Regions from separate parts of the Sphingomonas astragali genome, predicted to be linked through region 2. Evidence: predicted binding sites of a transcription regulator. Region 2 holds the regulator's gene; each other region holds the start of a gene.
The links. The regulator LexA, encoded in region 2, represses DNA repair genes until DNA is damaged. The targets are predictions, from matches to a motif close to GTTCCNCNCTTGTTCT.
Positions count from the first base shown of each region.

Region 1 (7,707 bases), 260 kb from region 2:
ACCTTGCGCACCTCGGCCGAGGCGCTGCCCTTCACGAAGGTGCGCGAGACGTCTGACTGATAGCCATGGACGGTGCAGCCGCAGTCCATCAGCAGCACCGCGCCGTCGCTCATCCGCTGCGGCTTGCGGCTGCCGTGCGGATAGGCGGCCGATTCGCCGATCAGCGCCATCGAGAATTCCGGACTTCCGCCGAGCTTGCGCGTCGCGGCGCTCATCAATGCGGAGATGTCGGCCTGGCTCATGCCGGCCTCGACCCGCTCCCAGGTCCAGCGATAGGCGGCGATGGTGACGTCGGTCGCCTTCTGCATCAGCGCAATCTCGGCCGGCGACTTGATCATGCGGCAGCCGCGCACCACCGGGTTGGCGGAGACCGGCTTCGACGCCGGCAGATCGCGCGCCAGCGCGTCGGGGATGAAGAAGCGCACCGTCTCCTCGATCCCGACCGGGCGGCCGGCGAGCTTGCGGTCCCTGAGGACACCGGCGACGATGGCGAGCGGATCCTCGTCCTCCTGCCACACGCGGACCTCGGCCGGGACGGCGAGCGTCTCGCGCATCCGCGGTTCCTCGAAGAAAGGCGAGACGATGCACGGCTCCCCCTCGACCGGCAGCACGGCGAGCAGCGCCCGCTCGCTGCGACCCCAGCGGATGCCCGTGAAATAGACGAGGCTCGATCCCGGCTCGACCAGCACCGCGCCGATGCCGTGCGCCCGCATCAGCGCCTGCGCGCGGGCGAGGCGTCGGTCGCGCTCCTCGCGCCCGATCGGCACCGCATCGCCGGTGATGTCGCTGAGCGCCGAAAGGTCGGGATCGGCGGCGCGGAGCAGGCCCGGTGTCGCGAGCAGCGGCAGCGCGGCGACGGCCCGGACGAGGCGACGGCGGGTCAGGATCATGGGTGCAAGCGATAGGGCGCTTGACCGCGGCGCCGCAATCCCCTTCCTTCCGGCGAGGTTCCACGGGGGAGAAGCATTTTGGCCAAGCGCCTGACCACCTTCATTCTGATCGGCCTGGTGCTGGGTCTCGTCGTCGGATGGATCGTCAACGCGACGTTCGATGCCGGAACGCCCGAATCGGCGGCGACGCTCAAGGAGATCGCCAAATGGTTCGGCATCGTGACGCAGGTGTTCCTCCACCTCATCAAGATGATCATCGCGCCGCTGGTGTTCGGCACGCTGGTGGTCGGCATCGCGCACATGGGCGACACCGGGGCGCTGGGACGGGTGGGCCTGAAGTCGCTCGGGTGGTTCATCTGCGCGAGCCTGATGTCGCTGACTTTGGGCCTGATCATGGTCCACATCCTGCAGCCGGGGCTCGGCCTCAACCTGCCGCTGCCGCCCGCCGGCGCAGGCAGCGGGCTCGACAAGAGCAAGTTCGACGCCGCCGAGATCATCACTCACATCTTCCCGAGCTCGATCGTCGAGGCGATGGCGACCAACGACATCCTGCAGATCGTGGTCTTCTCGGTGTTCTTCGGCGTCGCGATCACCGCCGTCGGCGAGCGCGCCGCGCCGCTGGTCAAGGCGGCCGAGGCGCTGACGCAGGTGATGCTGCAGGTGACCGACTATGTCATGCGCTTCGCCCCCTTCGCGGTGTTCGCGGCGGTGGCGGCGACGCTGATCGAGCGCGGCCCGGGCGTGATCGGCAAGCTCGCCTATTTCATGGGGTCGGTGTATCTCGGCCTCGGCCTATTGTGGATCGCGTTGGGGGTGCTGGCGCTGCTGTTCGTCGGCAAGCGGACGCTGCAATTGTTCCGCTATATCCGCGAACCGGTGCTGGTCGCCTTCTCGACCGCCTCGTCCGAGGCCGCCTTTCCGCGCACGCTGGAAGCGCTCGACCGGTTCGGGGTGCCGCCGCGCATCGCCAGCTTCGTGCTGCCGCTCGGCTATTCGTTCAACCTCGACGGGTCGATGATGTACATGACCTTCGCGTCGCTGTTCATCGCCCAGGCCTATGGCATCCACCTCGACCTCGGCACGCAGATCGCGATGCTGCTGACGCTGATGATCACGTCGAAGGGCATCGCCGGCGTGCCGCGCGCCAGCCTGGTGGTAATCGCGGCGACGCTCAACCAGTTCAACCTGCCCGAGGCCGGGCTGCTGCTGGTGCTGGCGGTGGACCATTTCCTCGACATGGGACGATCGGCGACCAACGTCGTCGGCAACGCCGTCGCAGCGAGCGTGGTGGCGCGCTGGGAAGGCGGGCTCGATCCGGCCGAATCGCCGGTGATCGAGCCCAGGCCGGCGCCGACCGGCGGCGGGCCGGTGGAGGATAGCGACAGCTTTCGGCAGGGGTAAGCCGGTGTTCTCGTTCCCGCGAACGAAGCCTGCGACGGCTTAAGCATAGGCATAAGGCCCCCCGGCCTCGAGCGCGGACTGATAGGCCGGGCGTGCGTGGATCCTGTCCAGCCACGCGATCGTCGCCGGACGCGAGGCGTCGAGGCCGGCGCGGTCGCGGGCAGCCTCCAGGGGATAGCTCATCATCACGTCGGCGGCGGTGAAGTCGTCGCCGGCGAACCAGGGGCGGCCCGCGAGCTCGTTCTCGATCCAGTCGAGATGGACGTCGATCATCGGCTGGAAGCGTTTCGTCGCCGTCGCGCCCAGCAGCGGCACGCGGCTCAGCACCAGCTTGGCGAACAGCACCGGCATCAGCGATCCCTCGGCGTAATGGAGGAAATGGCGGTAGCGCAGCGCCGAGTCGCGATGCGCCGGCGCGCCGAGCCGGCCATCGGCGTGCTCGACCAGATATTCGACGATCGCCCCGGTCTCCGCGACCACCCGTCCTTCGTTCTCGATCACCGGGGACTTGCCGAGCGGGTGTACCTTCCTGAGCGCGAGCGGAGCGAGCAGCGTCGCCTTGTTCCGCTCGTAACGCTTGACCTCGTAGGGAAGCCCCAGTTCCTCGAGCAGCCACAGCACGCGCTGCGACCGCGAGTCTTCAAGATGATGGACGATGATCGCCATGGTGCTCCCCCCTTCTAGCGTGTCGCCGACCATATCCATGCGGCGGCGGGGAAGTCGACGACATTGCCATGACGATAGCGCGACACCGCTGCGGCGAGGCGATCGAGCAATGCCGGCTGCGCTTCGGGAGGCGCCTCGCGGATCAGCCGCGCTGCGGGGCCGATGCGGCGGAAGAAGGCGACCGCATCCGTAACCGGGTCTTCGCCCTCGCCGGCGAGATAGGCATAGTCGACCGGAGTCGCGATCGGGTTGCGCCATCCCGCCTCACGGAGGATCGCGGTGACCCGATCACGGTCCGCGAACGCAAATGGTCCGGGCCCGGCATCGAGCGGCGGCGGCGCATGGCCGAGCACGGCGGCAGGAATCTCCTCCGCCCAGGGATTGAATTTGCGGTCGCGAAAGCAGGAGAAGACGAGACGCGCGCCCGGCGACACCGCCGCGCGTAGCCGGGTGAAGGCTGCGACGGGATCGGCGAAGAACATCACGCCATGGCGGGAGACGATGAGATCGAAGGGCGCACGGCGCTCGGCCACGTCGAGCGCATCGCCGACGACGAAGGCGAGATTGGCGTGGCCCTGCGCACGAGCGGTCGCGGCTGCGATGAGCTCGGCGGACAGGTCGATGCCGAGCACTTCCGCATCGGGGCGGGCCGCCGATAGCGCGAGGCTGGTGCCGCCGGCACCGCAACCGATGTCGGCGGCGCGGAAACGGTCCGGCGGCACCGCGGCGAGGATCGCTGCGTCGAGATGCGGCGTGAACGCGGCGAAGCTGCGGTCGGTGCGGCGCCATTCCTCGGCCCAGGTCCGGCCGACGGTGCCGGTCCATTCGATTGCTTCGGTCATCCATTCTCTCCTCGGCGAGGTCGGCTACTCAAGGAGGCTGGCCCTTGAACTGCCCGTCAAGGCAGGCACTAGGGCAGGCTCAGGTCGCGATACAGGGATTGGAGGTGGGTACGCGCCTCAAGCCGGTTTGCCTGTGGAGAGCCCCCACCCCAACCCCTCCCCTGAAGGGGAGGGGCTTATTTGCTGAATGCCGACCCATCTTGGACAAGCTCGGAACGAACGGAAATGTGGAGCCGGCTTGAATTCCGAGGGTGTTTCGGCATTCGAAGGTTCCGAAAGTTCCGGGAAAACGACATATCACCGCCCCTTCCCCAAACGGAAAAGGCCCGCCGCGCGGGCGGGCCTTTCCGGGAGCTTGCGGCGCCGGCCTGCACGTCCGCAGGCTGACGTCGCGAAACTGCTGCCTCAGAGATCATCGTCCCCTGCGTCGTCGTCGGTGCCGCCGACCATCATCTCCTCGGCGACCTGCTCGGTCCGGCCGCGGATCGCGGCTTCGAGCCGGGCGGTGATCTCCGGATTCTCCTTGAGGAAGGTCTTGGCGTTCTCGCGACCCTGGCCGATGCGGACGCTGTCGTAGCTGAACCACGCGCCCGACTTCTCGACGAGGCCGGCCTTGACGCCGAGGTCGAGGATCTCGCCGATCTTCGAGATGCCCTCGCCGTACATGATGTCGAACTCGACCTGCTTGAACGGCGGCGCAACCTTGTTCTTCACCACCTTCACGCGCGTCGTGTTGCCGACGATATCGTCGCGATCCTTGATCTGGCCGGTGCGGCGGATGTCGAGGCGGACCGAGGCGTAAAATTTGAGCGCGTTGCCGCCGGTGGTCGTCTCCGGATTGCCGTACATCACGCCGATCTTCATGCGCAGCTGATTGATGAAGATCACCATGCAGCGCGAGCGGCTGATCGAGCCGGTGAGCTTGCGCAGCGACTGCGACATCAGCCGCGCCTGCAGGCCGACGTGGCTGTCGCCCATCTCGCCCTCGATCTCGGCCCTGGGCACCAGCGCCGCGACCGAATCGACCACCAGCACGTCGATCGCGTTCGAGCGCACCAGCGTATCGGTGATCTCCAGCGCCTGCTCGCCGGTGTCGGGCTGCGACACGATCAGCTCGTCGATGTCGACCCCGAGCTTCTTGGCATAGACCGGATCGAGCGCATGTTCGGCATCGACGAACGCGGCGGTGCCGCCATTCTTCTGGGCTTCCGCGATGACGTGGAGCGCGAGCGTGGTCTTGCCCGAGCTTTCGGGCCCGTAGACCTCGATCACGCGGCCGCGCGGCAATCCGCCGACGCCGAGCGCGATGTCGAGCCCGAGCGACCCCGTGGAGATCGCCTCGACCTGCATCGTCTCCTTCGAGCCGAGCCGCATCGCGCTGCCCTTGCCGAACGCGCGATCGATCTGCGCCAATGCGGCGTCGAGCGCCTTCTGACGATCGGAATTGATGGTTGCCATGCCGGTATCGATGACCTTCAGGTTCGCTGCCATTGGGAAGCTCCGTCGCTAGGGCATCCACGCGCCCGGTTCAATGTCTTGCGGGCTTCTGTATCGCATTTGTTCCAACGGAACAAGGGTGGAACAAACTTTTTCCGCAAGGGCCCGGCTCCTGCCCTGCGGTTGACCGGCCAGCCGCCGCTGCGACATCGCGATACCATGACGACATCGACCCAAACCACCGCCGTCCGCGCCGGACTGATCGGCTACGGCTATGCCGGCAGGACCTTCCACGCGCCGATGATGCTGGCGACGCGCGGCCTGACGCTGGCGGCGGTCGTATCCGGCGATCCGGCCAAGGTCGCGCGCGACCTGCCCGACGTCGAGGTGGTCGCCGACCCGCAGGCGCTGATCGCACGGAATGACATCGAACTGGTCGTCATCGCCTCTCCCAATGCGAGCCATGCTCCCCTCGCCGCCGCGGCGCTGGGTGCGGGCAAGCATGTGGTCGTCGACAAACCCTTCACGCTCGACCTCGCCGAAGCGCGGGAGGTGGTGGCGCTTGCCGAGGCTCAGGGGCGGCTGCTGTCGGTGTTCCATAACCGGCGCTGGGACAGCGATTTCCTCGGCGTGCGGCAGAGTATCGAGAGGGGGCTGCTCGGGCGCGTCACCCATTTCGAGTCGCATTTCGACCGCTTCCGGCCGCAGGTGCGCGAGCGCTGGCGCGAGGCGCCCGGACCGGGGAGCGGAATCTGGTTCGATCTCGGGCCGCATCTCATCGACCAGGCGCTCCAGCTGTTCGGCCCGCCGCAGCGCGTACAGGCGGACCTGGCGATGCAGCGCAGCGGCGCGCTGACCGACGACTGGGCGCATGTCGTGCTCGATTATGGCACGCTGCGGGTGATCCTCCACGCCGGGATGATGGTGGCGGGCGGCAGCAGCCGGTTCGTCGTGCACGGAGAGAAGGGCAGCCTGGTCAAGCGCAAGCCGGACCAGCAGGAGGCGCAGCTGCTCGCCGGGATGGCGCCGGGCAGCGCCGGATGGGGCGCGGACGAGGACGAGATGCTGTTCTACGACGGATCGAGCCGGGAGCGGCGGATCGCGGCGCCCGCTGGGAATCAGCTGCGCTTCTACGCGGGAATCGTCGATGCCGTGCGCGGGGCTGCACCGAACCCGGTGTCGCCGATCGAGGCATTGGCGGTGATGGCGACGATCGAGGCCGGTCTCGAGTCGTCAAGACAGGGACGCACGGTCCAATTGGCGCTGACGGAGAAGGAACGCGCGGAACTGACCTCCGGACATGAAATCTGACGGTCGCTAGTCGGCCCGCCCCCAGCGCGTCCAATCGAGCATGTCGGGCGTCACCCAGCCGTAGACATAGTTGAGGAGGAACAGTCCCCACAGGATCGTCGCGACGATCGTCACGCGGAGCGCGACGCGGCTGGGGCGGAAGACGTGGGGCGCGCTCTCGGCCTGGCCGGGGACCAGCTCGGCGCCTGCCTCGTGCGCGGTGCGGACGCCGAACGGGAGCACGAGGAACACCGAGAAGGCCCAGAACAGGAAATAGATGGCGAGCGCGGATTTCCAGTTCATCGCGCGCGTCCTTTACGCCTCGATCACCAGCACGTCGACGACCGGCTTCTTGCCCGTCCAGCGCGTCGCGACGCGGCGGACGGCGAGGCGCAGGGCTTCGCGGAGGTTGTCGAGGCCCTTGCCGCGGCTGCCCTTGACCGCCCCGCTGGCGGCGTCGACCGCCTCGTCGAGGAACGGATCCTGGTCCTCCTCTACCGGCACGCCCTGGAGCCGCACCTGGGGCTGGCCGATCAGCGAGCCGTCCTTGCGGACCGCGACCGCGACCGAGATCTGGCCATAGGCGGCGATGCGGCGGCGCTCGTTGATGGTGGCGCCGTCCGCCGGCAGGATCACGTCGCCGTCGAGCGCGAGGCGGCCGACCGGCGCCTCGCCGATCTTCTCGGGCGTGCCTGGGGCGAGGCGGATGATGTCGCCGTCCTTCTGCAGCACGGCGCCGGGGACGCCGTTCTCGATGGCGAAACGGGCGTGCTCGGCGAGGTGGCGCATCTCGCCATGGACCGGCATCACCAGCTGCGGGCGGATCCAGCGGTACATCGCCTGGAGCTCAGGGCGGCCGGGATGGCCGGAGACGTGGACGAAGGCCTGGCGATCGGTGACGATCTCCACCCCCGCGGCGGCGAGCTTGTTCTGGATCTCGCCGATCGCGCGCTCGTTGCCCGGGATCTGCTTGGAGGAGAAGACCACGGTATCGCCGCGATCGAGCCTGATCGGGTGGCTGCCGTCGGCGACGCGCGCGAGCGCGGCGCGCGGCTCGCCCTGGCCGCCGGTGGCGACGATCAGCACCTGGCTGCGCGGCAGGTCCATCGCCGTCTCCCAGTCGACCGTCTCGGGGAAGCCCTTGAGATAGCCGACCGAGCGGGCGACGCGCAGGATGCGGT
Region 1 is NZ_JBLFFH010000002.1:443,984-451,690, forward strand. It holds gene ACMGER_RS10415 (M24 family metallopeptidase) at 1-890, opposite strand, end outside; gene ACMGER_RS10420 (dicarboxylate/amino acid:cation symporter) at 969-2,291, shown strand; gene ACMGER_RS10425 (glutathione S-transferase family protein) at 2,331-2,957, opposite strand; gene ACMGER_RS10430 (class I SAM-dependent methyltransferase) at 2,972-3,799, opposite strand; gene recA (recombinase RecA) at 4,205-5,290, opposite strand; gene ACMGER_RS10440 (oxidoreductase) at 5,456-6,547, shown strand; gene ACMGER_RS10445 (DUF1467 family protein) at 6,554-6,829, opposite strand; gene ACMGER_RS10450 (ribonuclease J) at 6,842-7,707, opposite strand, start outside.
Region 1: a site for LexA is predicted at 5,367-5,382, ahead of recA (recombinase RecA). Genes of this name have one in related genera too.

Region 2 (7,707 bases):
CGCTTGGGCAGCTCGCCGTTGAGAAGGAGGTAGCAGACCTCCATGAAGCTCGAATGCTCGGCGAGCTGGCCGATCGGATAGCCGCGGTGGAGCAGCACGCCCTCGTCGCCGTCGATGTAGGTGAGCGCCGACTCGCAGCTCGCCGTCGAGGTGAAGCCGGGATCGTAGGTGAACATCCCCGATTCGCCGTAGAGCTTGCGGATGTCGATCACGTCCGGACCCACGCTGCCCTTGCGGAGGGGATATTCGTGGTTGCCGATCGCGATCGCGGGTTTGTCGGCGACTTCGCTCATGCGCGCTGTCCTTTTCTCTGTCCGGCCGGGATTCAGGCCATGTGATCGGCGATCCGGGCCAGGCTCTCCTCGCGCCCGAGCAACTCGAGCACGTCGAAGATCCCGGGCGAGGTGCGTCGACCGGTAAGCGCGGCGCGCAGCGGCTGCGCGACCGCGCCGAGCTTGATGCCCGCGGCCTCGGCGACCTCGCGGACCGCCGCTTCGAGCGCCTCCGTATTCCAACTCTCGACGGCGTCAAGTGCCGCATGGACCCGGGCGAGGACGGTGCGTGCCTCGCCTTCGAGCAGCGGCGCGGCGTCGGGCTCAATCCCTAGTGGGCGGGTGCGAAATAGAAAGGCGGCGCCATCGGCCAATTCGAGGAGATTGGCCGCGCGGGGCTTCAATGCGGGCATGGCGCGGCGCAGCAATTCGCGATGCGAATCCGTGACTTCGAAGTTGAGCCGCCCGGCAACCAGATCGGCTAGCCTGCTATCGTCCGCGGCGCGGATGTAATGACCATTCAGGTTCTCGAGCTTCTTCAGATCGAACCGAGACGGCGATTTGCCGACGCCATCCAGGTCGAACCACGCGATCGCCTGCTCCTTCGAGATGATCTCGTCGTCGCCATGGCCCCAGCCGAGACGGAGCAGATAGTTGAACAGCGCCTCGGGCAGCACGCCGAGCTCGTCGCGATAGGCATCGACGCCGAGCGCGCCGTGGCGCTTCGACAGCTTGGCGCCGTCGCCGCCGTGGATCAGCGGGATGTGCGCATAGGTCGGCTCCGGCCAACCCATCGCGTGAATGATGGTGAGCTGGCGGAAGGCGTTGTTGAGGTGATCGTCGCCGCGGATGATGTGGGTCACGCCCATGTCGTGATCGTCGACCACCACCGCGAGCATATAGGTCGGCGTGCCGTCCGAGCGGAGCAGGATCATGTCGTCGAGCTCGGCATTGGCGACCGCGACCCGGCCCTGCACCAGGTCCTCGATCACCGTCTCGCCCTCGCGCGCGGCCTTGATCCGCACGACGAACGGGCGGTCGGGCGCGGTGGACGGGTCGGCGTCGCGCCAGGGGGACTGGAGGCGGAACGGCCGGCGCTCGCGCTCGGCGGCGGCGCGGGCCTCGGCCAGCTCCTCCTGCGTCATGTAGCAGCGGTAGGCGGCGCCCTTCGCGACCAGCTCGTTCGCGACCTCGGCGTGACGCTCGACGCGAGTCGACTGGAACACGGGCTCGTCGTCCCAGTCGAGGCCGAGCCATTTCAGGCCATCGAAGATGACGTCGATCGCCTCCTTGGTCGATCGCGCCTTGTCGGTGTCCTCGATCCTAAGCAGCGCCTTGCCGCCGTGACGGCGCGCGTAGAGCCACGAGAACATGCCGGTGCGGGCATTGCCGATGTGGAGGAACCCCGTCGGCGACGGGGCGAAACGGGTGACGATAGCGGAACCGGACGCGCCCGCGCCCGAGGTCGATGTTGCGCCCAAGCGCGCATGCTCCCAGACTGTGAATTCAATGGCCAGCTCAGCCGCCGCGCCCCCTAGCACGCACCCTCCGCGGCGCCAAATCGTGTCCGATTGGCTGGGCGGGGCGGGGGCGGCGATCGAGCGGTGGCTGGAGGCGGAGCGCGACCAGCTCGTCCTATGGCTGCCGGTGGCGGTGGGGGCGGGGATCGCCGCCTGGTTCGCGCTGCCTGATGCTGGACAGTGGGTCGCAGTGGTGTTGGCCGGGCTCGGCATCGCGGCGGCTGGGGTGGTGCTGCCGGTCGGAGCGCGTGCCGGACGGGTACTGCTGATCGGGGGGCTCGCGGTCGCATTAGGTTGTGCCCTGGCCTGTTGGCGGGCGGAGCGAGTCGCGGCGCCGGTGCTGGCGCGTCCGGCGATCGCGCGCTTCACCGCACGCGTGGAGCGGGTGGAGCCGCTGGCGGCGCGCGAGCTGGTGCGGTTGCGGCTGGCGCCGGTCGGCGTGGCGGGGTTGCCGGCACATGTGCGGGTGAACCTCGCCGACGCGGACGTGCCGGAAGGTCTAACACGGGGTGCGGTGATCCGGCTGCAGGCGCGGCTGATGCCGCCGCCGGGACCGGCCGTTCCCGGCGCCTATGACTATGCGCGCGTTGCGTGGTTCGACCGGATCGGTGCCACCGGACGCGGATTCGCGCCGGTGGAGGTGGTGAAGGCCGGTGACGCGCCGGGAGGCGACCTGCGCGCACGGCTGTCGGCGCATATCCGCAGCCGGATCGAAGGGGCGGGCGGCGGTATCGCGGCGTCGCTCGCGACCGGCGACCAGGGCGGCATTCCCGAGGCGGATGCCGAAGCGATGCGGCGGTCCGGCCTTGCGCACCTCCTGTCGGTGAGCGGGCTGCACATCACGGCGGTGGTCGGTGCGACGATGCTGCTGGTGCTGCGGCTGCTGGCGCTGAGTCCCTGGCTGGCGCTGCGGTTTCGGTTGCCGTTGATCGCGGCGGGCGCGGGGGCGGTGGCGGCGATCGGCTATACCCTGCTCACCGGCGCGGAGGTGCCGACGATCCGGAGCTGCGTCGCCGCGTTGCTGGTACTGGCGGCGCTCGCGATCGGGCGCGAGGCGGTGACGTTGCGTCTGGTCGCGGCGGGGGCGCTGGTCGTGATGCTGCTGTGGCCCGAGGCGGTGGCGGGCGCCAGCTTCCAGCTTTCGTTCGCCGCGGTGACGGCGATCGTGGCGCTGCACGAGGGCGGGCGGGTGCGCGGCTGGTTCGCGCCGCGCGAGGAGGCGCGGTGGCGCAAGATCGGGCGGGGTTTCGCTTCGCTGCTGCTGACCGGCGTCGTCGTCGAGCTGGCGTTGATGCCGATCGGGCTGTTCCACTTCCACAAGGCCGGCTTCTACGGCGCGCTCGCCAACATCGCCGCGATCCCGCTCACCACCTTCGTGGTCATGCCGCTCGAGGCGCTGGCGCTGCTGCTCGATCTCGGCGGTTTGGGGACGCCGGTCTGGTGGCTGTGCGGGCGGGCGCTCGATCTGCTGCTGTCGATCGCCCATACCGCCGCGCACGCGCCCGGAGCGGTCGCGGCGCTGCCGGCGATGCCGCGGGGTGCCTTCGCGCTGATGGTGGCGGGCGGGCTGTGGACAATGTTGTGGAAAACCCGTTGGCGGTGGTGTGGATTGGCGCCGCTCGCGTTCGGGGCTGCCTGGGCGCTGGCGACCCCGGCGCCGGACCTGATCGTCACCGGCGACGGGCGGCACCTTGCCATGCGCACGCGCGACGGTGGGCTGGCGTTGCTGCGCGAGCGGGCGGGGGACTATGTCCGCGACATGCTGAGCGAGGGCGGGGGCGTCGACGGCGAGCTGCCGGTGCTCGACGATGTCGCGGGTACGCGCTGCAACGCCGACCTGTGCCTGACGGAGCTGGAGCGCGGCGGACGGCGGTGGCGGGTGCTGGCGACGCGCTCGACGTATCTGGTCGATCCGCGGCCGTTGATCGCCACCTGCCGGACGGTGGACGTCGTCGTCAGCGAACGGCGACTGCCGCGGGGCTGTACACCTCGGTGGCTGAAGCTCGACCGCGGCTTCCTGACGCGGTCGGGCGGCGTGACGCTGACCTTCGATCCGGCCAGGATACGGACGGTTGCCGCGTCTGCCGGCCGCCATCCCTGGATTCGACCCGCCACCGTCATGCCGCCTCGGGATCGGCAGGCGTCGGGTACCGGTCAGTAGCGGCGCAGCAGTCCGGCGAGCTTGCCCTGCACGCGCACCTGATGCGCGGCGTAGCGCTGCGGATCATAGGCGCGGTTGGCGGGATCGAGCCGGACCATCGCGCCCTCCCGATAGAAGGTCTTGAGCGTCGCCTCGTTGTCGTCGATCAGCGCGACGATGATGTCGCCGTCGCGCGCGACGTCGGTGCGGCGGATCAGCGCATAGTCGCCGTCGAGGATGCCCTTTTCGACCATCGAGTCGCCGGCGACCTCCAGCGCATAATGCTCGCCCGCGCCGAGCAGCGCGGCGGGGACGGGGAGCGTGGTCGCGCCCTCCAGCGCCTCGATCGGCATACCGGCGGCGATGCGGCCGTGCAGCGGGACCTCGATCACGTCGTTCGCCGGCTGCGGCAGGCGCGACGTCGACGAAAATGTTGACGAAATTGACTCTGGTGCAAGTGTCTTCCCGCCGGCCTTCTTCGCCTGCGGCCGCTCGGGCATCTTGATCACCTCGAGCGCGCGGGCGCGATTGGGCAGGCGGCGGAGGAAGCCGCGTTCCTCGAGCGCGCTGATCAGGCGGTGGACCCCCGACTTGGACTTGAGGTCGAGCGCCTCCTTCATCTCCTCGAACGAGGGCGACACGCCCGTTTCGGCGAGGCGATCGGCGATGAAGCAGATGAGCTCGTGCTGCTTGCGCGTGAGCATTCGGTCCCTCCGTCCAGAACAGACACGGAACGTTTACGGATTGTTCCCCCTCCTGTCAAGCGAGGTCGAGGATTTCCGCCGAGTCGCCCTCGGCCGCGGCCGGCGCATGGGGCGGGCGGACGATCAGGCAGGTCGCGCGGGCGAGGGTGCGGAGCATGGAGCTGTCTTGGATGCTCGAGGCATGGGCGTGGCCGTCGCGCAGCTCGGCGCGAAGGTAATCGGCGCGGGAATCGTTGGCCGGCAGCGGCTCGCCGAGCGGGACGGTGCGGGTGCGGGGGAAGGGGTCGGCGGCGCCGGACAGGGCGACGACTAGGGGCCTCAGGAACAGCGTGGCGGTAACGAAGGCGGAGACCGGATTGCCCGGCAGGCCGAGCACCACCGCATCCTTCAACCGCCCGGCCATTATCGGCCGGCCCGGGCGCAGCGCGACCTTCCAGAAGTCGATATGGGCGCCGACGGTCTCTAGCGCGGGACGGACGAGGTCGTGATCGCCGACCGATGCGCCGCCGGTGGTGACGAGGACGTCGGCATCGACCGCGGCGAAGGCAGCCGTAAGCACGTCCAGGAGATCGGGGAGGATGCCGAGCGGGACGACCGTTACCGGCAGGTCGGCGAGCATCGTCGCCAGCATCAGCGCGTTGACTTCGTGGACCTGGCCGTCGCGGAGCGGTGCGCCGTGCGGCACCAGCTCGTCGCCGGTGGCGGCGATCGCGACGCGGATTGGGCGGCGGACAGCGAGCTCGGCATGGCCGCCCAGTCCTGCCAGCGCGGCGCGAGCGGGCGTGATGCGTTCGCCCTTTGTGATGAGGACGCCGCCTTCGGTGAAATCCAGCCCGCGCCGCCGGACGCTGCTGCCGAGGCGCGGCGGCCCTTCGCCGGTGAGGTGGATCGTGCCGGCGCGATCTTCCGCTTCCTCCTGTACGAGCACGGTGTCGGCCCCGGCTGGCATGATCGCGCCGGTGAAGATGCGCGCCGTCTCGGCCGCACCGATGCCGCCGGCATGGGGGCGGCCGGCGGCGCTCTCGCCGACCAGGCGGAAGGGACCGGGGAGGTCGGCGAAGCGGATGGCGTAGCCGTCCATCGAGGAGAGGTCGGCCGCAGGCTGGGTGCGGCGGGAGTGGACGTCCTCGGCCGCCCAGCGACCGGCTGCGGCATGGAGCGATATACGCTCGCTTGCGACCGGCGATGCCAGCGCCAGCAGCCGCGCCTGCGCTTCGGCGACGGAGAGGAGCGAGGTCATCGGCTGGTTCGTGGCAGAGTCCGGAGGCGATCGACATGCGGATTTGTCGCGTAACCAGCTTCAAAGTGAAGGGTGTCGCGCTTCATTCGTTCACTTTGCTCCCCTTATCCCGCGGCAGCCGCCGAGGAACCCAAGCAAGGCAAATCCAATTAGGAAAGCGATTTCTTTGGGGCCAGATCGGTTTTCGCAGGCCGCCGTACCCGACGTCGTCCCGGGCTGATCCGGGATCCGAAGTCTCAGGCGATGTCGCTCCTGGCCCCGGATGCCGCATCCGGCGTGACGACTATGGAACCCCGCACGAACGCTGTGGCCTTTCGCCGTCGCCTCGCTAGGGTCCGCCGCATGACTGCTCTGCTCCAGCCCGATCGCGGCCAGGCCGCGCGTTCGATCATCGTCGTCCATCCCGACAATTGGGCCGAATGGCTTGGCCAGCAGCCGCCGCGTGTCCGCGCCATCGTCGCCGCGCATCGGCTCACCGGTAAGGCAGGCAATCGCGCCGTCCTGCCCGGCGAGGGCGCGGAGGACTGGTCGATACTGCTGGTCTGCGACGAGGCCCCGGGGTCGCCCTGGCGCATCGCCTCGCTCGGCGAGCAGCTGCCCGAGGGCACCTATCGCCTGGCCGAAGGCGAGGTCGGCGCGGCCGGGCTCGGCTGGGTGCTCGCGCAGCACCGGTTCGATCGCTACCGCAAGGAGGAGAATCCGGTCGGTCCCCGCATCCTCCTCACCAGCGATCCGGCGGCGATCGAAGAGACGGCAAGGCTCGCCGCCGCCACCGCGCGGGTGCGCGACCTCGTCAACACCGCGGCCGCCGATCTTGGCCCCGAGGAGCTGGAGGCCGAGGCCGCTGCGCTCGCCAAGGCGCATGGCGCCACGCTCACCGTCACCCGCGGGCGCGAGCTTGAGACCGGCTATCCGATGATCCATGCGGTCGGCCAGGCCGCTGCCAAGGGACGCGAGCCGCGGCTGATCGAGCTCGAATGGGGCCGGCCCGATCACCCGCGCGTGGCGCTGGTCGGCAAGGGCGTGGTGTTCGATTCGGGCGGGCTCGACATCAAGCCGTCGGCGGGGATGCGGCTGATGAAGAAGGACATGGGCGGCGCGGCGCACGTCCTCGCGCTCGCCGGACTGATGATGCAGGCGCGTCTGCCGGTGCGGCTGCATCTGCTGATTCCGGCGGTGGAGAATGCGGTGTCAGGAGCGAGCTTCCGTCCGGGCGACGTGCTGCGGTCGCGCAAGGGACTGACGGTCGAGAACACCAATACCGATGCCGAGGGCCGGCTGATCCTCGCCGATGCGCTGGCCAAGGCGGTCGAGGGCGGGCCCGAGCTGATCCTCGACTATGCCACGCTGACCGGTGCCGCCCGTGTCGCGCTCGGGCCCGACCTGCCGCCGCTGTTCGCCAACGACGACGCGCTGGCCGAGGCGCTGCTCGGCGCCGGCCGCGACGAGGGCGATCCGCTGTGGCGGATGCCGCTGTGGGACGGGTATGACGAGATGCTGAAGTCCGACATCGCCGACATGATCAACGCCCCCGACGGCGGTTTCGCCGGGGCGGTGACGGCCGCGCTGTTCCTGCGGCGCTTCGTGCCGAAGGAGATCGCCTGGGCGCATATGGACGTGTTCGCCTGGCGGCTGGCGGCCAAGGCTGGACGGCCGAAGGGGGGCGATGCCTTCGGCCTCAGGGCGGCGTGGAAGGTGTTGAGGGCGCGTTACCCACTGGGTTGAGCTTTGGAATCTTCCCTTGAAGAGGAGGGCTAGCTCGCCGCTATTCGCTCGGGGCGGGCAGCCGCGTTGCCAGCGTATCGCCGTTCCAGGCGATCTGCTGATCGGC
Region 2 is NZ_JBLFFH010000002.1:184,504-192,210, forward strand. It holds gene gltA (citrate synthase) at 1-293, opposite strand, end outside; gene gltX (glutamate--tRNA ligase) at 326-1,753, opposite strand; gene ACMGER_RS09115 (ComEC/Rec2 family competence protein) at 1,782-3,953, shown strand; gene lexA (transcriptional repressor LexA) at 3,947-4,636, opposite strand; gene ACMGER_RS09125 (molybdopterin molybdotransferase MoeA) at 4,692-5,876, opposite strand; gene ACMGER_RS09130 (leucyl aminopeptidase family protein) at 6,219-7,601, shown strand; gene ACMGER_RS09135 (DJ-1/PfpI family protein) at 7,642-7,707, opposite strand, start outside.

Region 3 (7,707 bases), on a different contig from region 2:
CGGCGAAGGCCGAGTTGATGGGGCGAATCGTGATCGCGCCGCCCGGGGCGCTCAACGACCGCTGGTCGCGGCGGCTGCCCGATCCGATCACGGCGATGGCTTCCGGGTGGATGACCGTCCGTCAGCGCGCGCGCCAACGCAACGTCGAGCTGCCGCTGATCCTCTCCGACCACGCCGACTGGGAGGAGCTGACCGCTACGATCCGCGAGGTGCGGCCCCGCGAGATATGGGTGACGCATGGGCGCGAGGAGGCGCTGGTCCACTGGTGCGCGACCAACCGGATCAAGGCCCGCGCGCTCGAGCTCGTCGGCTATGAGGATGAGGACGATTAGATTGATAGTTCGAATAGATCATTTGATTTATTTACTACCCGTTGAAATCTTCTGCTTTTCGTCATCCCGGCGAAGGCCGGAATGACGGGGGGCGGGACATCAGTCGACATTTCAATGGAAATCGTGGCTGCGGATCGGGATCGAATCCTCGTCCCGCCGGTCGCGCCAGCGGAGGTGGCGGGGCGGCGGCGATCGTCCGGGCGGGCGGCCGTGGGCGCCAGAGTCACCGGCGGCGGGACTCGGGAAGTCGATCGAGCCGACCTCGCGCAACATCGCCGAATAGTCGACGATCCGGTCGACGATGACGTGGATCACCTCGCCCTCGCGCTGCACTTCGCCCTGCACGCCGATCATCGTCGCGGTCATGATCGTGCGGCGCTGCGCCTCGAACCGGTCGCGCCAGACGATCGCGTTGGCGATGCCGGTCTCGTCCTCCAGCGTGAGGAACAGCACGCCGGTGGCGGTCGCGGGGCGCTGACGCACCAGGATCACGCCGGCGACCTCGATCTTCCGTCCCGGCTTCGCTTGCCTGAGCCCGGCGGCGGGCATCACGCCCAGCAGGTCCAGCCGGTCGCGCAGGAAGGCGACCGGGTGCGCGCGCAGCGAGAGCTGGGTCGCGCGATAATCCTCCACCACCTCGCGCCCCGCGGTCAGCGATGCCAGCGCGACAGCCGGCTCGCGCCGATCGGCGAGCCCCAGCGGCACCGGCTTCTCGCCGAGCGCTCGCACCGCCCACAGCGCCTGCCGCCGATCGTGCCCGAAGCAGCGGAACGCATCCGCCCGCGCCAGCCGTTCGAGGATCGCCGGCCTGACCCCGGAGCGCCGCCACACGTCCTCGACCGAGGTGAAGGAGCCGGCGGCACGCGCCTTCAGGATCTTTCCCTCGACATCCTCCTTGCCGATTCCGCTCACGATTCTGAGGCCGAGCCGAAGCGGCGTCAGCGATGCCCATTCTGCATCCGTGCCGTAGAAGCCCCGATGTTTCTCGCGCGCTGCGGCCCGCGCAGTTGGCGCCAGGCACGTATCCCACTCGCTGGCATTGATGCATGGCGGCAGGAACTCGACGCCATGTTCGCGCGCATCGCGGACGATCTGCGCGGGGGCGTAGAATCCCATCGGCTGCGCGTTGAGCAGCGCCGCGCAGAACACGTCGGGATGATGCGCCTTCATCCACGAGGAAGCATAGGCGATCTTGGCGAAGCTCGCGGCATGGCTCTCGGGGAAACCGTAGTTGGCGAACCCTTCGATCTGCTTGACCATCCGCTCCGCGAAATCGCGGCTGATGCCGTTGGCGAGCATCCCGTCGATCAGCTTGGGCCGGAACTCGCCGACGGTGCCGTTGGCCTTGAACGTCGCCATCGCCTTGCGCAGCCGGTCCGCTTCGGCGGGCGTGAAGTTCGCGCCGACGATCGCGACCCTCATCGCCTGTTCCTGGAACAGCGGTACGCCCTTGGTCTTCTCCAGCACCTCGCGCAGCGGCTCATAAGGATATTCGACCTGCTCCTTGCCTTCGCGGCGGCGCAGGTAAGGGTGAACCATGTCGCCCTGGATCGGCCCCGGCCGCACGATCGCCACCTCGATCACCAGATCGTAGAATTCGCGCGGCCGCATCCGCGGCAGCATCGACATCTGTGCACGGCTCTCGATCTGGAACACGCCGAGCGTGTCGGCCTTGCAGATCATGTCGAAGGTCGCCGCGTCATCGCCCTGAAGCACCGGGTCGGCCAGCGTCATCGGCTGCCCCTTGTGCTCGGCCATCAGGCCGAACGCGCGGCGCATACAGCCGAGCATCCCGAGCCCCAGCACATCGACCTTCATGAAGCCCAGCTCCTCGATGTCGAGCTTCTCCCATTCGATCACCCAGCGGTCGGGCATGGCGGCAGGCTCGACCGGCACCAGGCTGTCGAGCCGGTCGCGCGTCAGCACGAAGCCGCCCGGATGCTGCGACAGATGACGCGGCGTGCCGATCAGCGCGTTGGCGAGCTCGATCGCCAGCGCGACGCGGGGATCGCCGGTGTCGACGCCGAGCGCGCGGCTGTGCTTCTCCTCGATGCCGTCGCCGGAGATGCCCCATACCTGCCCTGCCAGCGCGCCGGTCAGGTCCTCCGACAGCCCCAGCGCCTTGCCCACCTCGCGGATCGCGCCGCGGGAACGGTACCGGCTCACCACCGCGGTCAGCGCGGCGTGCTGGTGACCATAGGTCTCGTAGATCCATTGGATCACCTCCTCGCGCCGCTCGTGCTCGAAATCGACGTCGATGTCGGGCGGCTCGTGGCGCTCGGTCGAGATGAAGCGCTCGAACAGCAGGCTGTGCTCGATCGGATCGATCGAGGTGATGCCGAGCACGTAGCAGATCATCGAATTGGCGGCCGATCCCCGACCCTGGCAGAGGATGCCCTCGCCGCGCGCGAAGCTGACGATCGAGTTCACCGTCAGGAAATAGGGAGCATAGCCCATCTCCTCGACCAGGGCGAGTTCGTGTGCGAGCTGATCGCGATAGCGCTGCGGCGGATCGCCGCCGTACAGCCGGTCGAGCGCGTCCCCGGCCAGCCGCTCCAGCGCCTGCTGCGGCGTGCGCCCGGTCATGACGATCTCGTCGGGATATTGATAGTCGAGGTCGCGCGGATTGAAGGTGCAGCGCTCGACGATCGCCTCGACCGCCGCCAGCGCCTCCGGATGTGCGGCGAAGCGGCGGGCCATTTCCTCGGGCGGCTTGAGGTGCCGGTCGGCGCTGCGCTCGCGGCGGAAGCCCAGCTCGTCGATCGTGCATTTCTCGCGGATCGCGGTGACCACGTCCTGCAGCATCCGCCGGTCGGGCGTGTGATAGAGCACGTCGCCGGTCGCGAGCGGGGTCAGGCCATGGCGCCGGGCGGCTTCGGCGAGAGCGTTCAGGCGCAGCGCCTCGCCCGGCCGGCGGTGCAGGGTCAGCGCGACATGACCGCGCTCCCCGAACGCATCCGCCATCCAGCGCAGCGACAGCAGGTCGCCGTCGTCGGCCATCCCCGGCACCAGCGCGCCGACCAGGCCTTCGCTCGCCCCGGCGACGTCCTCCCAGTGGAGGAAGCACCTGCCCTTCTCGCCGCGCCTGGGATCGGCGCGCAGCTTGCCCTTGGAAAGCAGCCGGGTCAGCCGCGACCAGGCCGCCCGGTCCTCCGGCCAGACCAGCAGCGAGGCGCCGTCGACCAGGTCGAGGCGGCAGCCGGCGACCATGCGGATCGGATAGCCCTGCCGGGTGATCTGCTCCGCCGCGACCAGGCCGCGCACGATCCCCCCCACCGAGTTGCGGTCGCAGATGCCGAGCGCCGGCATCCTCATCAGCGCGGCCGCCGAGAACAGCTCCTCCGCCGACGACACGCCGCGCAGGAACGAGAAGTGGGTGGTGACCTGAAGCTCCGAATAGGTCATCCGAACACGCCGTGCATGTACCATTTGAGGTCGCCGGTTTCGGCGCGCTCGCCGTCGCCGCGGCGGTAGAGCCAGAAGCGCGCGCCGGTCTCGTCCTCGACCCGGAAATAGTCGCGCACCGAATGCCGCTCGGACGATCGGCGCCACCATTCGCCCTGGATGCGTTCGGGACCGTCGGCGCGGACGACGCGGTGGGTGATGCCGCGCCAGGTGAAGCGCCGGGGCGGATGGTCGGGCAGCTCGAACATGACGTTGTCGACCTCCTCGGGCCGCGCCAGCAGCCGCGCCGGCCGCGGCCACAGCGGCGTCCAGGGGTCGAGCGGTCCCAGCCGCCGCAATCGCGCGACGTCGTCGACCGGCAGCCGTGCCCCCGCCCGACTTGGCGGATCGAGCGGCGGGGCCGGAGCGACGCTGCGCTCGGGCACATCGCTCTCGACCGGCACGGCGCGCCAGGTGCGGGCACCGCGCGTCGCCAGCGCGTCGATCAGCGGCGCGAGGTCGGGCGCGGCCTCCTCGTCTAGCCGTTCGGTGACGGGCTCGGGCCCGAGCGGGTCGGCGGCGCGGACGACGAGACTCATCGCGTCGATGCCGTAGCCGGGCTCGACGCGTTCGATCCGGCGGGTCAGCAGCTTGAGGATGTGTACGCCGTCGCGGCTCGGGCGGGCGAGGCCGATGCGGATGCGCTGCGGCACATGGTCGACCCGCGCGGCGACGAGCTCGATGCGGCGCGCGCCCAGCCCCTCCGCGGCCAGCGCCCGGGCAAGGCGCGGGACCAGCACGTCCAGCCAATGCGCGATCGCCTCGGCCGTGGCGATCGGCTCGGCGAAGCGCTGGACGACCGCGATCGTCTCGCGCAAGACGATCGGGTCGACCGGCTCGACGATCATGCCCAGCGCCTGGTCGAGCCGTGCGACCAGCGCCTCCCCCAGCCGCCGCGCGAGCGGCGCGCGCGGCATCGCCGCGAGCTGGCCGATCATGTCGATGCCGAAGGTGCGCAGCAGGTCGATCGCCGCCTCGTCGAGCCGCAGCGCGCGGGGCGGCAGCGACGCCAGCATCGCCGCCTGCCCGCCCGGCGGACACAGGCAGAGCCGCGGCCCGTAGCGGGCGAGCGCATGTGCCGCACCCGGCGTGTCGGCGATCGCGACGCGCGCGGTGAAGCCGAAGTGCGCGAGCAGCCGGATCAGCCGCCGCGCCATCCCCTGCTCGCCGCCATGGAGATGGGCGACTCCGGTCGTGTCGATCAGCAGCCCGTCGTCGCCGTCGAGCGACACGGTCGGCGACCAGCGCCGCGCGAGCAGGATGGCGAGGCGGATGAGATCGGCGCGGTCGCCCTCGGGATCGGCATCGCGCACCGCCAGCCCAGGATACAACGCCCGCGCAGTGGTGAGCGCCATGCCAGGCATGATGCCTGCAGCCCGGGCCTCGGGCGAGGCGGCGGCGATCAGGATGCGGCTGCCGACGCGATGCGAGGTGACCAAAAGCTCCTCCCCGGCACCGGGAGAGGGGCCATTCGCTGCAGACGAATGGTGAAGGGGGGCCTCCTCAAAGGATGTCGTTCGTGGCCGAGCCCCCTCCACCATGAGCTTCGCTCGCGGCCCCCCTCCCCGTACCGGGGAGGAGCTGTCCTCTAGCGCCCATCTCGCGCCCGGCCGCCAGCTTCCCTCGCGCTTGGGGGGAGCCGCCGCCCACCCGCCCTCAGGCGGCGGCGCGGCGGCGTGTGTCGGCGCGGCCCGCCGCAGCCGTTCGATCGGCCAGTGCGGCAGGCAGAGCGCAGCGACCCGTTTCATCGCAAGCCTCCACGGTCCAGTTCCCCGGCTCGCCCCCGCGCTGGCGCGTGAGCTCGATCCGCCAGCGTGCCCGTCCCACGCCCTCCACCGGCAGCGGCGCCGACGGCGCGCTCGCCACCCGCCAGCGCGTCACCGCCGCCGAGGGAGGTCCGAGCGGATCGGCGCCGGCGCGGCCGTGGCGCCTCAGCAGCAGCGCGATCGTCCGCCCGCCCTCGGCGGCGAACTGGAGCCGCCGCGTCGCCGCCATCTCGGCCCGCTTGACCTCGCCGATCACCGCGCCGAGCCCGCGGTGCCGGAGGCCCTCCTCCATGATCGCGAGCAGATCGGCATCGTCCTCGGCCTCGGCATAGATCAGCCGGTGCGGCGCGAGGCCCGCCTGCGCCAGCCCCGGCGCGAACAGGTCGCGCCGCCGCACCACCCACAATACCGGGCCCCAAGCGCGCGCGGCGATGCCGGCGAGGAACAGGGTCGCCACGGCATCGTCCCCCAGCCCCGGCGAGGCGGCGGCGATCTCATGCAGCGCATCGAGCCTCAAGCCCCCGTCGGCCAGCGCCGCGTCGACCGCCGCCAGGCCGAATGGCAGCGCGGGCCGCCGGCGGAAGCCGCCGCTCTCGAGCCCGCGAAGCTCTTCGCGCAATCGGGCAAGGACCTGGGTTCGGGACAAACTCGCGACTCGGCAATGACAGATGTTCGTATTTTGTTCCATGCGGCCGACGAGTCAAGCGACGACGAGATGCCTCGACCAAGTCACGAGCGGCTCTGGACCCTTTGCCATCCTCCGGGCACAATCGGGCGCATCAGGGGGATTTCCGACATGACCTTTCGCTTGACGCTCGCGCTGCTCGCCACGACCTCCACGATCATGGCCGCCACCGCTTCCGCCCAGACGCCCGCCGCGGCACAGATCGACGCCTCGCCGCTCACCGCGCCCTGGCCGGGCCCGCACGGCGGCGTGGTGCCGTGGGACAGGATCAGGCCGGCAATGTTCCCGGCGGCGTTCGAGACCGCGATGGCCGCGTGCCGGCGCGAGATCCATGCGATCCGCGACAAGCGCTCCGCTCCCACCTTCCAATCCATCATCGAGCCGCTGGAGCTGAGCTGCGACACGCTCGACCGGGTGATGGCCGCCTGGGGCGTCTACACCAGCAACCTCGCCACCAAGGAGGTGCAGGCGCTGGACCGCGAATGGAGCCCGAAGCTCGCCGCCTTCTACGACGAGATCACGCTCGATCCTTTGCTCTTCCAGCGCATCAAGGTGGTCTACGACACGCGCGCGAGCCAGAAGCTCGATCCGCAGCAGCTCCGGCTCGTCGAGCGCATCTATCGCCGCTACGTCCGCTCCGGCGCCGCGCTGGACGACGCGCAGCGCGCCGAGGTGACGCGGCTCAACCAGCAGCTCGCCGGCGCCTTCGCCGAGTTCAGCCGCAAGCTGCTCGCCGACGAGGAGACCTGGATCGTCCTCGACGACGCGAAACAGCTCGACGGCCTGCCGGACAGCGTCAAGGCCGCGATGGGCGCCGCCGCCGAAGAGCGCGGGCTTCCCGGCAAATGGGTGGTGGTCAACACCCGCTCCTCGGTCCAGCCCTATCTCATGTACGCGAGCGACCGGGCGATGCGCGAGAAGGTGTGGCGGGCATTCGTCAATCGCGGCGACAACGGCGACGCCAACGACACCAAGTCCACCATCGCCACCATCCTCAAGCTGCGCCAGGAGCGCGCGAAGCTGCTCGGCTTCAAGAACCACGCTTGGTACCGGATGGACGACACCATGGCCGAGACCCCGGCCAATGCGATGGCGCTGATGATGCGCGTCTGGCCGGCGGCGGTCGCGCGCGTCCGCCAGGAGGTCGCCGACATGCAGGCGGTCGCCGGCAAGGAGGGCGCCGGCATCACCATCGCGCCGTGGGACTATCGCTACTATGCCGAGAAGGTGCGCAAGGCGAAGTACGACCTCGACGAGGCGGAGATCAAGCCGTACCTCGAGCTCGGCAATATCCTCGAGGGCGCCTTCTACGCCGCCGGCCGGCTCTATGGCCTCGGCTTCAAGGAGAATACCGGCCAGATTCCGGTGTTCGCGCCCGACATGCGCACCTTCGAGGTCACCGACCGCACGACCGGCCGCTTCATCGGCTATTTCTACTTCGACGCCTATGCCCGCTCGGGCAAGCGTTCCGGCGCCTGGG
Region 3 is NZ_JBLFFH010000001.1:1,103,256-1,110,962, reverse strand. It holds gene ACMGER_RS05530 (ligase-associated DNA damage response exonuclease) at 1-332, shown strand, start outside; gene ACMGER_RS05525 (error-prone DNA polymerase) at 444-3,737, opposite strand; gene ACMGER_RS05520 (DUF6504 family protein) at 3,734-5,215, opposite strand; gene ACMGER_RS05515 (ImuA family protein) at 5,433-6,161, opposite strand; gene ACMGER_RS05510 (M3 family metallopeptidase) at 6,339-7,707, shown strand, end outside.
Region 3: a site for LexA is predicted at 6,213-6,228, ahead of ACMGER_RS05515 (ImuA family protein). Genes of this name have one in related genera too.